One region of the Cupriavidus sp. FW306-1B-F12B genome, then DNA from elsewhere that is predicted to be linked to it. Evidence: predicted binding sites of a transcription regulator. Region 1 holds the regulator's gene; the other holds the start of a gene.
The links. Region 1 encodes FNR, which switches genes on or off when oxygen is low (the NO sensors DNR and NnrR bind a similar motif). Its sites were predicted from a motif close to TTGATNNNNATCAA; they were not measured.
Positions count from the first base shown of each region.

Region 2: a site for FNR is predicted at 2,311-2,324, ahead of AC3WLE_RS13210 (fatty acid desaturase). Genes of this name have one in related genera too.

Region 1 covers NZ_JBYSXC010000018.1:86,451-93,672, reverse strand. The annotation lists gene ccoP (cytochrome-c oxidase, cbb3-type subunit III) at 1-336, shown strand, start outside; gene ccoG (cytochrome c oxidase accessory protein CcoG) at 386-1,858, shown strand; gene AC3WLE_RS26165 (hypothetical protein) at 1,888-2,097, shown strand; gene AC3WLE_RS26160 (hypothetical protein) at 2,094-2,339, shown strand; gene fnr (fumarate/nitrate reduction transcriptional regulator Fnr) at 2,402-3,127, opposite strand; gene AC3WLE_RS26150 (sulfite exporter TauE/SafE family protein) at 3,206-3,964, shown strand; gene scpB (SMC-Scp complex subunit ScpB) at 4,533-5,387, shown strand; gene rluB (23S rRNA pseudouridine(2605) synthase RluB) at 5,393-7,222, shown strand, end outside.
Region 2 covers NZ_JBYSXC010000006.1:268,567-275,788, forward strand. The annotation lists gene AC3WLE_RS13205 (TMEM165/GDT1 family protein) at 142-717, opposite strand; yybP-ykoY riboswitch at 782-987, opposite strand; gene AC3WLE_RS13210 (fatty acid desaturase) at 1,037-2,212, opposite strand; gene guaD (guanine deaminase) at 2,398-3,720, opposite strand; gene AC3WLE_RS13220 (adenosine deaminase) at 3,797-4,852, opposite strand; gene xdhC (xanthine dehydrogenase accessory protein XdhC) at 4,908-5,897, opposite strand; gene xdhB (xanthine dehydrogenase molybdopterin binding subunit) at 6,079-7,222, opposite strand, start outside.

The DNA of each region.
Region 1 (7,222 bases):
GCCAAGCAGGCGGGCGACGTGGCGCAATACGTGCGCTCGCTGTCGGGCCTGTCGTCGGACCCGATCCGTGCGTCGCGTGGCGAGGGCGCCTTCAAGACGACCTGCGTGGCATGCCACGGCGCCGGCGGCAAGGGCAACCAGGCGCTCGGCGCGCCCAACCTGGCGGACAACGTCTGGCTGTATGGCAGCTCGGAAGGCAGCATCGTCGACGCCATCCTGAAGGGCCACAACAACCACATGCCCGCGCATGAGGAGATCCTGACGCCTGAACGCATCCGGATGCTGACGGCCTATGTCTGGGGTTTGTCCAACACTGGGGGCGGAGCCGGGCAATGACCGACGACTCATGTGAGCGGGCGCTGGCAGCTCGCGGGAGAGCATGCCCATGAACGCACCCGGGACCGAAGAAATGGCCCGGGCGGCCGACCTGCAACGGTCGGCCGCTGCGCCGGGCGAGACCTCTGACGAAACGCTCTACGAGGTCCGCCGCAAGATCTACCCGCGCTCGGTGACGGGCGCCTTCTCCAGCTGGCGGGTCTGGCTGGTGATCCTGACCCAGCTGATCTACTACGGCACGCCCTGGCTCCAATGGAATGACCGCCAGGCCGTGCTGTTTGACCTTGGCGAGCGCAAGTTCTACATCTTCGGGCTGGTGCTGTGGCCGCAGGACGTCATCTACCTGGCGGTGCTGCTGGTCATCTCGGCGCTGGCGCTGTTCCTGTTCACGGCGATCGCGGGGCGGCTGTTCTGCGGCTATGCCTGTCCGCAGACGGTCTACACCGAGATCTTCATGTGGATCGAGCGGCGGGTCGAAGGCGACCGCATCGCCCGCATCCGGCTCGACGGCGATCCGTGGAGCCTGCGCAAGTTCCGTCTCAAGGCGACCAAGCACTTCCTGTGGGTGCTGATTGCGCTCTGGACCGGCTTTACCTTCATCGGCTATTTCGCACCGATCCGCGAACTGGGCGGCGAGGTGCTCAGCCTGTCGCTGGGGCCGTGGCAGTCGTTCTGGATGCTGTTCTACGCGTTCGCCACCTGGGGCAATGCGGGCTTCATGCGCGAGCAGGTGTGCAAGTACATGTGCCCGTATGCGCGCTTCCAGAGCGTGATGGTGGATCGCGATACCTATGTCGTGACCTACGACGTCGGCCGCGGCGAGCCGCGCGGCAGCCGGTCGCGCAAGACCGACCACCACAAGGCGGGGCTTGGCGACTGCGTCAACTGCAGCATCTGCGTGCAGGTGTGCCCGACGGGCATCGATATCCGCGACGGCCTGCAGTACGAGTGCATCGGCTGCGGCGCCTGCATCGACGCCTGCGACCAGGTCATGGACAAGATGGCATATCCGCGCGGCCTGATCCGGTACACCTCGGAAAACGCGATGCGCAAGGGCTTGTCCGCGGCGGCATCGCGCAAGCGCCTGCTGCGCCCGCGCGTCGTTATCTATTCCGTGATCTGGGTGGCACTGCTGGCCGGGTTCATGGCTTCGATCGCGCTGCGCACGCCGCTGAAGGTCGACATCATCCGCGACCGTGGTGCGCTCGGCCGTGAAGTGGAAGGCCGCTGGATCGAGAATGTCTATCGCCTGCAGCTGATCAACACCACCGAAGCGCCGATGCAGATCAGCGTGCGCGCCGACAGCGACGAATTGAAGAACCTGACGGTGGAATACGACAAGCAGGCCGAATCGCTGGCGCCGACGTCCAACCGGTTGCTGCCGATCCGGATCCGCGTGCCGATCGAGGCCGCGGCGCAGGGCACGCACAAGATCAACGTGACAGTGACGAGCGAAGGCACGGAGCGGGGGCATGCCGAAATCCGGCAATCCACCAGTTTCATCGTGCCGCGCGATTTGTGAAGCTAGTCGTCAAGATGAAGGGGGACAAGATGAGTCAGCAAGGCAATCCGTGGTGGAAGGAGCCGTGGCCGTGGCTGTTGATGAGCGGCCCGCTGGTGGCGATGGTGGCGTGCGGCGTGACAATCTGGCTGGCATCCGCGCATCCGGACATGCCGGTGCAGGGTGCAACGCGCCATGGCCTGGTGGTCGAGAAGGTCGACGCCGCGCCGCCCAAGGCTGCCGCTGTGAGGCAGCCATGAGGTTGCGCTGGCTGATGTGGGTACTCTGGCCGGCGTTCCTGATGGCTGGGTTTGCGACCGCGACGGTGTTTTCGGTGGTGGATCCCGGTGACCTGAGCTTCTTCGGCCAGCCGATCGAAGCGTCCCGCGAATCGGTCTACACCATCGGCTTCCTGATGGCCTGGGTGTTCTGCGCGTTGTCCAGCGGACTGACGCTCTACACCATGCCGACGCGGCTCAGCGATACCGACGAACTGGAGTAAGCGGGCTGCCGTGAGGCCTGCGCTGTCATGGCCGGATGCGGCCATGACAGCGCCTTGGCCGCTTAGCAGGAGCGGCTGTAGAGTTGCTTGATGCCGTCGATGTCCACGAGCTTGACGTGGCGCTGGCGAATCTGGATCAGGCCGGCTTCGGCAAAGCGAGAGAACAGGCGGCTGACGGTTTCGAGCTTCAGGCCCAGGTAGCTGCCGATCTCTTCGCGGCTCATGCGCATCACGAACTCGGACGCCGAATAGCCGCGCGCCGACAGGCGCTCAGAGAGGTTGATCAGGAAGGCGGCAAGGCGTTCCTCGGCGCGCATCGAGCCCAGCGTGACCAGCATCAGTTGGTCATGCGTGATTTCCTTGCCCATCAGGCGCAGGAACTGCTGCTGCAGCGACGGCAGGTCTGCCGACAGCGATTGCAACTCGCTCATGCGGACCACGCAGACTTCGGTGTCCTCCAGCGCGGCGGCATCGGAGGCATGCTGCATCTCGCCCAGCCCGTCGAGACCGACAATTTCGCCGGGCAGGTGGAAGCCGGTAATCTGCGAGCGGCCGTCTTCAGTGGTGACGTGGGTCTTGAGCGTGCCAAAGCGCACGGCATAGACCGCGGTGAGCGGATCGCCCATGCGATACAGGGTTTCACCCTTGTGCACACGGATGCGTTCCTGAACCAGCGTGTCCATCTTGGCAAGGTCTTGCTGCGACATGCCGACCGGAAGGCACAGCTGCCCCATCGCACAGGTGGAGCAGCGGGGTGACATCTCGGTAATGGGAATGGAGGTGAGCAATTGGAACCTGCTAGAAATGGCAGCGAGGGCGCGATAAGGACATTTTACCGTGCGATGTGATGTGGTAGGGAGTGAGAATTGACATTTGGCGTACTGATCAGCGTTTTTCTGCTGGCTTTGCTGGGCGGGGTCCACTGCGCTGCCATGTGCGGCGGCGTGGCGCTGGCCGTGGAGCAACGCCGCGGGGCGGCGGCCACGATCAGTCTTGTGCCCAGCCGTGCCGCCTGGCTGGGCGAGTTGCTGATAATGCACCTGGGCCGGATCTCGACCTATATGCTGCTTGGGGCCGCGCTGGGCGCGGTCGGTGCTTCGGCGTGGAAGCAGGACTATCTGCCGGTGCAGCGCTGGCTGTTCGGCGCAGGCAGCGTCATGCTGCTATGGTCGGGCTGGCGGTTGCTGCGCGGCAACACTTTTACCGTCGACTGGCTGGAGCGGCTGGCGGCGCGTGCCGGCGCAACGGTGGCGCGCCGGCTGGCTGGCGTGGCACGCGGCATGCCGTCGTTTGTGCGCGCACGCGGCGGCCTGGCGCGGCGATATGGCGTGGGCCTGGCGTGGGGACTGGTGCCGTGCGGCATGGTCTATGGGGCGCTCACGCTGGCGCTGCTGGCGGGAAATGCGGCGTCCGGCGCACTCGTGATGGGCGTGTTCGGGCTCGGCACACTGCCTAACCTGCTGGTGCTCTCCGGCCTGTCGGGCTATTTGCGTACGCTGTCGCGACGTCCCGGCGTGCGCCTGGGTGCCGGCCTGGCGGTGATGGCGTTCGGCGGCCTTGGCATTGCGCGAGCGGTGCTGTTGCCACATTCGCTGGCCGAGCATGGATTCTGCCTGGTGTTCTGAGGCGCCGGCGCCGCGCGGGCAACGGATGATGGTTGCAGGCGGGGGCGGGAATGCCATACAATCGCCAACATTGCGGTATCGCGCGGCGTCTTGTGAGCCGCGGTAAGCAGCGGGCGAGCAGCGCCAGGCGGCCTTCATACCAGAAGGCGAGTTCAGGGCAGGGGAAGCGGAAGGTTTTCGATGCCCGTCCCGTCCCCAAAGTCCATCCGGTTCAAAAGATCTGGTTCAAAAGTCCGGCTGGCACTGCGGTGTTGGCGATGCCGGCCTTGCTCCCGATACCCGTTTTTCTTGCGTCCGAGGCCTTCAGTTCGCTGACAGCGACGTCCGATATGTGCGGACGCGCTACGCAAGAGGTTCGCTGGCTGGCCCATAACGGCATGCGAACGATCTCCTGCCGGAACGCCCGGCAACTCGATGCAAAGATAGGGAAGTGCACGGCTTGGATGCAGCAGGTATCCGGCTAGCTGCGCAATGAGATGGCGGTGGCTTTCGCACCGCTGTATCCAAAATCTCCGGTGCCCCGGATCCGTCCGGGAGCAGGTGCAAAGACAGGCTGCACACCATCAACATGAATACCCAAGAGGCGAAGATCGTCCTCGAGACGGCGCTGATCTGCGCGCAGGAACCGCTGCGCGTCAATGATCTGCGGCGGCTGTTTGACGACGACGTCGGCGCAGACACCATCCGCGTGCTGCTTGATGAACTGCGCCAGGACTGGCGGCCGCGCGGCGTGGAACTGGTGGCGCTGGCCAGCGGCTGGCGCTTCCAGAGCCGGCCGGAAATGCGTGAATACCTGGATCGGCTGAATCCTGAAAAGCCGCCAAAATATTCGCGCGCGGTGATGGAAACACTGGCGATCATTGCCTACCGGCAGCCGGTGACCCGCGGCGATATCGAGGAAATCCGCGGCGTGACGGTCAGCACGGAAGTCATCAAGAAGCTTGAGGACCGCAGCTGGATCGAGGTGATCGGACACCGCGACGTGCCGGGCAGGCCGGCGCTGTATGCGACCACCAAGGCGTTCCTGGACGATCTTGGCCTGCGTACGCTGGATGAGCTGCCGCCGCTGGAAGATGCCCAGGCGCAGGCGCAGGCAACCCTGCTGGAACAGCAGGCCATCAATTTTGAAGACCTGGCTGCAAACAAGGCGGCCAGCGCCGACGAAGAGGCTTTTGCCGACCCCGCCGCGCACGCAGCGGATGTGGCTGAAGCATCCGTCGCAAACGAAGCCGAGACGACCGGCCCGGTCGACCAAGGCGCCAATGGCTTTGACGCGCAACCGCTGCAAGCTGCAGCCGACGATGCCGCCGAGGCCGCTTCCACCGAACCAGCCGCACCCAATCCGGACGGGGCGCGGGGCGATTTGCCGGACAACGGCACCCCGCCGCACCCGAGCGAGCACGACGAGCGCGTGCCGAACTGAACAACATGCAACATCCGATAGTGAATATCTTGTCTGATTCCGTTGAGCAAGACACCCGCAATGCGGGCGCACCCGCCGACACCGGCGCCGCAGAACCCGGATCGGGCAGCGAAGCCGCGCCCCGCCGCAAGGGGCTGCGCCGCGGGCTGAGGAACCTGGTCGCATCGCGCCGCCAGGCACAGGACCGCGGCGAGGGCGCCGAAGGCGCCGGCGGCCAGGCCGATGCCGGTGAAGCGGGCGCCGCACAGGCGGCGGGCGGTGCGCGCGCTGGCCAGCGTGGCCGCGGCAAGCGCAAGACGGGGCAGGGCGAGGGCGGCCAGGGTAGCCAGGGCGGCCAGGGCACCAGCAAGGCAGACAAGGTGGACCGCGCGGCCAGGGCCGAAGGCACCGACAAGCCCGAGCAGCCCGGCCGCAAGCGCAAGCCGGTCCAGCGCTCGGGCAAGGCGGCAGCGCCGGGCGAGGCGCAGGGCACCGGCGCGCGGCAGCAGGGCCGCCGCAAGGATGGCGGCAAGCCGCAGGCGCCCCGCAAGGGCCAGGGCGGCGGGGACAAGACCGCGGCGAGCAGCGAAGACCTGTTCCGCTTCGTGATCTCCGAGCAGTACGACAACGAAGACACCGTCATTCCGCGCACCAAGGCCAAGCCGGTGCGCGAGCTGTCGGCCGACGACGACGCGCCCAAGCTGCACAAGGTGCTGGCCGAGGGCGGGCTGGGCTCGCGCCGCGAGATGGAAGAACTGATCCTGCAGGGCCGCGTTTCGGTCAACGGCCTGCCGGCCCATATCGGCCAGCGCATCCTGCCGGCGGACCAGGTCCGCGTGAACGGCAAGCTGATCCACCGCAAGGTGTCGACCAAGCCGCCGCGCGTGCTGCTGTACCACAAGCCCGCCGGCGAGATCGTCAGCCAGTCCGATCCGGAAGGCCGTCCGACCGTGTTCGACAGCCTGCCGCGCATCAAGGCCGGCAAGTGGGTCGCAGTGGGCCGCCTGGACTTCAATACCGAAGGCCTGCTGATCTTCACCACCTCGGGTGACATTGCCAACCGTTTCATGCATCCGCGCTATGGCGTGGAGCGCGAGTACGCGGTGCGCACGCTGGGCGAGCTGGCCGAGGCCGACCGCCAGCGCCTGCTGCATGGCATCAAGCTCGATGACGGCGAGGCCAACTTCCTGCGTATTGCCGACGGCGGCGGCGAAGGCGTCAACCAGTGGTATCACGTGGCCCTGACCGAAGGCCGCAACCGTGAAGTGCGCCGCATGTTCGAGGCGGTCGGGCTGACCGTGTCGCGCCTGATCCGCACCCGCTACGGCCAGTTCCTGCTGCCGCGTGGCCTCAAGCGCGGCCGCTGGCAGGAAGTCGAGCCGAATGACGTCAAGGCGCTGATGGCCGGTGTCGGCCTGAAGGTGCCCGGCAAGGGCGAGCAGGCTCCCAAGGGCGCCACCAAGGTAGGCGGGCGCAAGCAGCGCACCGAAGCCGCGATTGCCGGCATGCCGATGCCCACGGGCATGGACGGCCTGCCGCGCTTCGACCAGGGCGGCGCCCGGGGCGGTAGCGGCGGCCGCAGCAGCCAGCCGGACCCGATGAAGACCTCGATGGGCTATATCACCCACGGGCCCACCTTGCTGACCTCGCACGCGGCCAACCTGGGCGGCGGGCGCGGCACTGGCGCACGCCAGGGGCGTGGTGGCGCCGGCATGGGCGGCATGGGTGGCATGCGCGGTCAGGGTGGCCTGGGCGGCCAGGGTCAGGGCAAGCCGCGTCGCGGCGGCGGCGAAGCCAACGGCAATGTGATGCCGAAGGCGTCGAAACCGGGCGGCAACCGTTCCCCGCGCGGCGGT
Region 2 (7,222 bases), on a different contig from region 1:
CATCAGGGCCGGCGCGTGCCGCCGGCCCGCGAAATCCGAGCATCGGTGATCGACGGTCCGGAGGGTTGTGCAGTTGGCAACCATCAGTACCGGACCGGCGAGGGTTTGAACGGGGCCTTGTGCCCCGTTTTTTTCGGCGACTTATCCGCCGATATTCAGCAACGCCAGCACCCCCAGCACCAGGAAGATCCCCGCCGCGATCTTGTGCACCAGTCCGATCGGCATCTTGTTGGCAAACTTGTCGCCAAGCAGGACCGCCGGCGCATTGGCGACCATCATGCCGAAGGTGGTGCCGGCCACCACGGCAATCACCGCATCGCTGAAGCGCGCGGCCAGCGCCACGGTGGCGATCTGGGTCTTGTCGCCCATCTCGGCAAAGAAGAAGGCCACGATGGTGGTGCCGAGGATGCCAAGGGCGCCCTTGACCGGCCTGGCCTGTTCGGCGTCGTCGAGCTTGTCGGGGATCAGCATCCATGCCGCCATCGCGATAAAGCCCAGGCCCAGGATCCAGCGCAGCAGGCTTTCGCCCAGCACATGCGTGATCCAGCCGCCGAGCGCACCGGCAAAGCCGTGGTTGAACAGCGTGGCGATCAGGATGCCAACGATGATGGGAACGGGCTTGCGGTAGCGCGCGGCCAGCACCAGCGACAGCAATTGCGTCTTGTCGCCCATTTCAGCGAGGGCGACGATGCCTGTGGAGACGAGGAAGGCTTCCATATTGGTGTTGTGGGGTAACCGGGCCGCAATGCATCGCGAGATGCCAATGACGCACACCTTTCCCGGCCCGGCCAGAAAGGTATGGTCATCGGTCTCGCCAGGCTGGACGCTGCAGGGTCCGTATCAGTACGGCCGGGCGGGTCCGGAGCTGCGCACGCCATAACCGCAAGCGGTCAAGTCTGTTGACGTACGCCCCTGTCCCCCGGAGTCCGCATTGCGCGGCGCGGTGAGAGCAGGGCGGCTACTCCCCAATGGAAGCGGCAATTATAGCGGCGGCGGGGGCAGGCGTCCACCTGCCCCCGCCACAAGGCCTGACCCCTCAGACGGGTACAGGCGCGTTGTCGCTGGTCTGGCGGCCGCGGAAATCGGTCCAGCACAGGGCCTTGAAGTCATAGAGCTTGCAGCGGCGCGCGGTATCGAAATACCAGCGCCAGGAGAAGTTCTCGATGATGATGCGGCCCGGCAGCGCGTGCTCCAGCAGTGCCTGGGCGCGCTTGAGGCGGTACAGCGGCACGCTCATGTCGACGTGGTGCGCGGTGTGTTCCATGATGTGGTGCAGCGCCGCGCCGATGCCGTGGCGGAAGCGCAGGTGCACGGTGGTCGAGACAAAGGGCTGTGCCTTGGCCCACATGGCCTTGGTGTCATACCAGGCGACGCTGGTGTGGGTGTGGTGCACATACAGCACGAAGCCGACGGTGACGTTCCAGACCAGGAATGGCAGCACAAAGCCCGCGCCGATCAGCAACCACACCGACTGCTCCGTGGCCAGCGCCAGGCCCGCCAGCGCGCCGATCCAGGCCAGCCCGAAGGCGGCTACCAGCACACAGTCGCCGGTGAAGATCGGGCGGCGCGTAGCCATCTGGCGCTTGCTGGGGAAGAACATCTTGCACCACCAGATTTCCACCAGGTAGTACAGGCCCGGGCCGAAGCCGGTGCGGTAGATGCGCTCCATCACGCGGCGCCAGCGCGGCAGCGCGTTGAATTCTTCCAGTGAGTAGGGCGCCCAGACGAAGTCGAAGCCCTTCAGGTTGGTATAGCCATGGTGCACCACGTTGTGGCCGACTTCCCACAGGCTGTACGGCGTCAGCGAGGGCAGGAAGGTGAGCCGTCCCAGCCACTTGTTCAGGCCGCGGCGCGGGGTCAGGCTCTGGTGGCAGGCATCGTGGCCGATGATAAACAGGCGCGCGATGATCAGCCCGGCCAGCACGCCCAGCGCCAGCTTGGCGGCCCAGTGCTGCGCCAGCACCACGCCGGCCAACACGGCGCCGAACAGCAAGTAGTCGAAGGCGAACAACAGCAGTGCGCGCGGCGTGCTGCGCTGGCCCAGCGGGATCAACCAGCCGCGGATGATCTTGCGCGAGGGCAGCGGGGCGTCCGGCGCGATCGGCTCCGGCAGCGGGGCGTGGTTGGGCGCGCCCTTGCGCGCGGCATGGGGCACGCCATGCGGGCCACTGGCGCGCTCAGGGGCGTGAGCGGCGGATTGGGAAGCGGTCATGCGGAACCTTCTGATTGCGGTCGGATGGGTATGGGGCGCACGGCACGCAGACGGCCGCGGCGGAACCGCAAGGTTAGAAGGCTTTGTCGAAGGCGGCCTTGACGGTCGTCAAGCCGGAGGCGGGGGCGAAGCGGTAAACGCGCGCCCGCCGCATGGCGGCGGGCGGCTGCTGGCCAGGTGACGGATCAGGCGGCCGGCACGTGGGCGGCCTCGCCCATCACATAGACGCTGTCGATGACGCGGTCGTCGCCCAGCATGGCAAAGGCGAACAGCTCTTCTTCCAGCGTTTCCGAGCGGTTGCTGCGGCGCGCGATCAGCGGCGTGGCCTTGGGGTCCAGCACGATGAAGTCGGCCTCGCAGCCAACGCTGAAGTTGCCGACGCGGTCGGTCCAGCCCAGCGCCTCGGCCGCGGCGCGGGTGGCCAGGTAGAACATGCGCAGCGCGGTCAGGTAGTAGCCGCCCATGCGCGCCACCTTGTGCGCCGCGTTCATGGTGCGGAACATCGAGAACGAGGTGCCGCCGCCGACGTCGGTGGCCAGCGTCACGTTCAGGCGGTTGGCGTCGGACTGGTGGAAGTCATAGAAGCCGCTGCCCAGGAACAGGTTGGAGGTGGGGCAATGCGCCACTGCGGCGCCGCTGTCGGCCAGGCGCCGGCGGTCGTCCTGGTCCAGGTAGATGGCGTGGCCATACATCGCGCCCGGGCGCAGCAGGCCGTAGCGGTCGTACACGTCCAGGTAGCTGCGCGCGTCCGGGAACAGCTCGGCCACCCATTTGACCTCGTCGCGGTTCTCGGCCACGTGGGTCTGGATAAAGGCGTCCGGATAGGCGCGCGCCAGCTCGCCGCAGGCGGCCAGCTGCGCCTCGGTCGAGGTCGGGGCAAAGCGCGGAGTGATGGCGTAGGCCAGGCGCCCCTTGTTATGCCAGCGCGAGAGCAGGTCGGCGGAGTCCCGGGCGCCGGTCTCGGCCGTATCGCGCAGGAATTCCGGGCAGTTGCGGTCCATCATCACCTTGCCCGTGACCATGCGCAGGTTGCGCGCCTCGCTTTCGGCAAAGAGAGCCTCGGCCGAGGCCTTGTGCACCGTGCTCCAGACCACCGCGCTGGTGGTGCCGTTGCGCAGCAGTTCCTCGGTGAAGAAGCCGGCCACGCCGCGCGCGTAGTCGGGGTCGGCAAAGCGGCGCTCTTCGGGGAAGGTGTAGGTGTCGAGCCAGTGCAGCAGGCCCGGCGACGGCGACGCGATCATGTCGGTCTGCGGGTAGTGCACGTGGGTGTCGATAAAGCCGGGCACGATCAGCTTGCCGCGGTGGTCGACGATCTCGGCATCAGCCGGAATGCGCGCAGCCAGCTGCGTATGGTCGCCGGCGGCGGCGATGCGCCCGTTGGTGACGATCAGCACCCCGTCGTCCCAATACTGATACGCATCCTCATGGAATTGCGGATCGCGCAGGAAATGCAGCACGCGGCCGCGAATGGCACGGGTGAGGGAGTCAGTCTTGGGGTTGGTCGTCATGGTTTGTCTCTTGTGGCCGGCCCGCGCGGAACGGCATGGTTCAAGCAGCGGGCCGGGCTATTGGCATGCGCCGCGCTCAGGCCGCTGGGGCCGTTGCGGGCGGGGACTTGGGCGGGCTCGACCAGAAGTGGTCGACTTCCGCCAGGAATTCGGCCTTCTGCATGGCAGGCAGGAAGGCCGCTTCAAAGCTGTTGCGGGCAAGCTTGTGGGCATCGGCCGCGTCCAGCGGCAGCGCCTCGAAGGTGGCTTCCCAGTTGGCGTTCATATAGCCGCCGAAGTAGGCCGGATCGTCCGAATGCAGCGTGATCACCACGCCGGCATCGAGCATGCGCTTGAGCGGGTGGTCGCGCAGGTCCGGGTAGACCTTGAGCTTGACGTTGGACAGCGGGCACACGGTCAGCGCCACGCGCTCGCGCGCCAGGCGTTCCACCAGTGCCGGATCGTCGATGGCGCGCACGCCGTGGTCGATACGCTGCGCCTTGAGGATGTCGAGGGCGTCGGTGACGTATTGCGCCGGACCTTCCTCGCCCGCGTGGGCCACCAGGTGCAGGCCCAGCTCGCGCGCCCTGGCGAACACGCGCGCGAACTTCTCGGGCGGGTTGCCTTGCTCGGACGAATCCAGGCCCACGCCGACAAAGCGGTCGCGGTAGGGCAGCGCCGCTTCCAGCGTGGCGAAGGCGTCTTCCTCCGGCAGATGGCGCAGGAAGCACAGGATCAGGCTGCTGGAGAAGTCATATTCGGTGCGCGCCTGGGCCAGGGCATCGGCGATGCCGTCGATCACCACGCCGATCGGCACGCCGCGCGCGGTATGGGTCTGCGGATCGAAAAAGATCTCGGCGTGGCGGACGTTGTCGGCGACGGCGCGCTTGACGTAGTCCATGGTCATGTCGAAGAAATCTTCCTCGGTCAGCAACACGCTGGCGCCGGCGTAGTAGATGTCCAGGAACGACTGCAGGTCGGTGAAGGCGTAGGCGGCGCGCAGCGCCTCGACGCTGGGATAGGGCAGCGCCACCTGGTTGCGCTGCGCCAGCCGGAAGATCAGTTCCGGCTCAAGCGTGCCTTCGATATGCACATGCAGTTCGGCCTTGGGAGTGCGGCGGATCTGTTCCGCGAGCGCGGCATCGATGGTCATGGGGGCCTCGTTTCTGGGCATTTCTGTGCCTGCCGGCGGGGCCGGCGGCACGGGTTCAGGGATGCACCGCCTCCGGGCGGCCCAGACGCAGCGCGGCAAGGCGCTGTTCGCGGACCTGGAGCAGCTGGGCGACGATGGCTACCGCAATCATAGCCGGAGCCTTGTCGGTAATCCCGGGAACCCCCATGGGGCATGTCATTTCCGCAAACCGGGCCGGGTCGATGCCGTGCTCGGCCATGCGGTGTTCAAAGCGCGCGCGCTTGGTCTTGGAGCCGATCAGCCCGAAGTAGGCGAAATCGGTGCGCTTGAGGATTTCCTCGCACAGGGTCTGGTCCAGCGCATGGCTGTGCGTCATGACCAGGAAGTAGCTGCCCGCGGGCGCCTGGGCCACTACCGCTTCGGGCGTGTCGCTGGCCTCGGCCTCGACATTGTCGGGCAGCCCGCCGGGGAACAGCGTGTCGCGCTCGTCGACCCAGTGCACGCGGCACGGCAGCGTGGCCAGCACCTTGACCAGTGCATGGCCGACATGGCCCGCGCCAAACAGCACCACGTGCATGGTGTCGGGCACCAGCGTATCGGTCCAGCTGCCGTCGGCGTGCAGCGTTACGCCGGGGATCACGGCATGGCTGTCGCCATGGGTGATCGCGCCGCTGGCCGGCACCTGCCGCTGCACTGCCTTGCCGGCGGTGAAATTGCGTTCGACCGCGTCAAGCCAGTGCAGGTCGCTTTTGCCCAGTACCTCGAACGCCAGCTGCACCACGCCGCCGCAGCACTGGCCCAGCGCCGGCCCGAGCGGAATGCGCTCGATCCGGCGTTGTTCACCGCGCACCAGCATCTCGCGTGCGATATCCATGCCGCGCCACTCCAGGTGGCCGCCACCGATGGTGCCGACCAGGTCGTCGGCGCTGACCAGCATGCGGATGCCGGCCTCGCGCGGGGCCGAGCCCTTGACTTCGACGATGGTGACCATCGCCACCGGCACGCCGGCGTGCACCATGCGGGCGGCGTCGGCGAAGCGGAAGGGTTTGAGCGGTGCGTCCTGCATGTCGGGGGCCTTGTCGGTGTTGCCTGGTTGCTGCTTGATGCTGTGGTGCTGCCTGCGCTGTGTCATCGCAAGAGTGGCGCGCGCCTGCTTCTGCCACCGGCCCCTTGCCCGTCAACGCGGCCAAGGGGGGAAAGTCCGGGGGCGCCCGCAGGCGCGCGCTTCCTGCGATCGTTCCGCCAGCTCAGGCTGGCTGCTCCGCGGCTGCGCGCACGGCGTCGACGGCGTCCAAAATCGCTTCGCTGGTGGCCGGGGCCTTCAGCGGCGGGTTGATGCGGTAGTCGCCAACGGCAGCCACGGCGTCGCGGATCGCGAAGAACACCGAGAACGGCAGCAGCAGCGGCGGCTCGCCCACGGCCTTGGAGCGGTGGATGCTGTCCTCGACGTTGCGGTTCTGGAACAGGCGCACGTTGAATGCCTCCGGGCAGTCGTTGACCGTGGGGATCTTGTACGTGGACGGGGCGTGCGTCATCAGCTTGCCGTCCTTGTTCCACCACAGTTCCTCGGTGGTCAGCCAGCCCATGCCCTGGATAAAGGCGCCTTCGACCTGGCCGATGTCGATCGCCGGGTTCAGCGAGCGGCCGGCGTCGTGCAGCGCGTCGGCGCGCAGCAGCTTCCATTCGCCGGTGAGCGTGTCGACCAGCACCTCGGAGCACGCGGCACCGTAGGCGAAGTAGTAGAACGGGCGGCCCTGCAGCCTGCTCTGGTCCCAGTGCAGCTTGGGCGTGGTGTAGAAGCCGTCGGACCACAGCTGCACGCGCGCCACGTAGGCTTCGCGCGCCAGCTCGCCGAACGACACGCGCAGTTCGCCGGCGCTGACCAGGTCATCGTTGAAGCGCACCTCGGACGGCTCCACGCCGGCCTTGCGCGCGGCAAACACGGCCAGGCGCTCGCGGATCTGGCGGGCGGCATCCTGCGCGGCCTTGCCGTTCAGGTCGGCGCCGGTGGAAGCGGCAGTGGCCGAGGTATTGGCCACCTTGCTGGTATCGGTCGCGGTCACGCGCACGCGTTCCATGCGGATGCCCAGTTCATGCGCCACCACCATCGCCACCTTGGTGTTCAGGCCCTGGCCCATTTCGGTGCCGCCGTGGTTCACCAGCACTGAACCGTCGTTGTAGACGTGCACCAGCGCGCCGGCCTGGTTGAAGTGGGCCACGTTGAACGAGATGCCGAACTTCACCGGGGTGATGGCGATGCCCTTCTTCAGCACCGGGCTGGTGGCGTTGAACGCGCGCGTGGCCTCGCGGCGGGCGCGGTATTCGCTGCTGGCCACCAGTTCGTCGATCAGCTCGTGGATGACGTTGTCTTCCACGGTCTGGCCGTAAGGC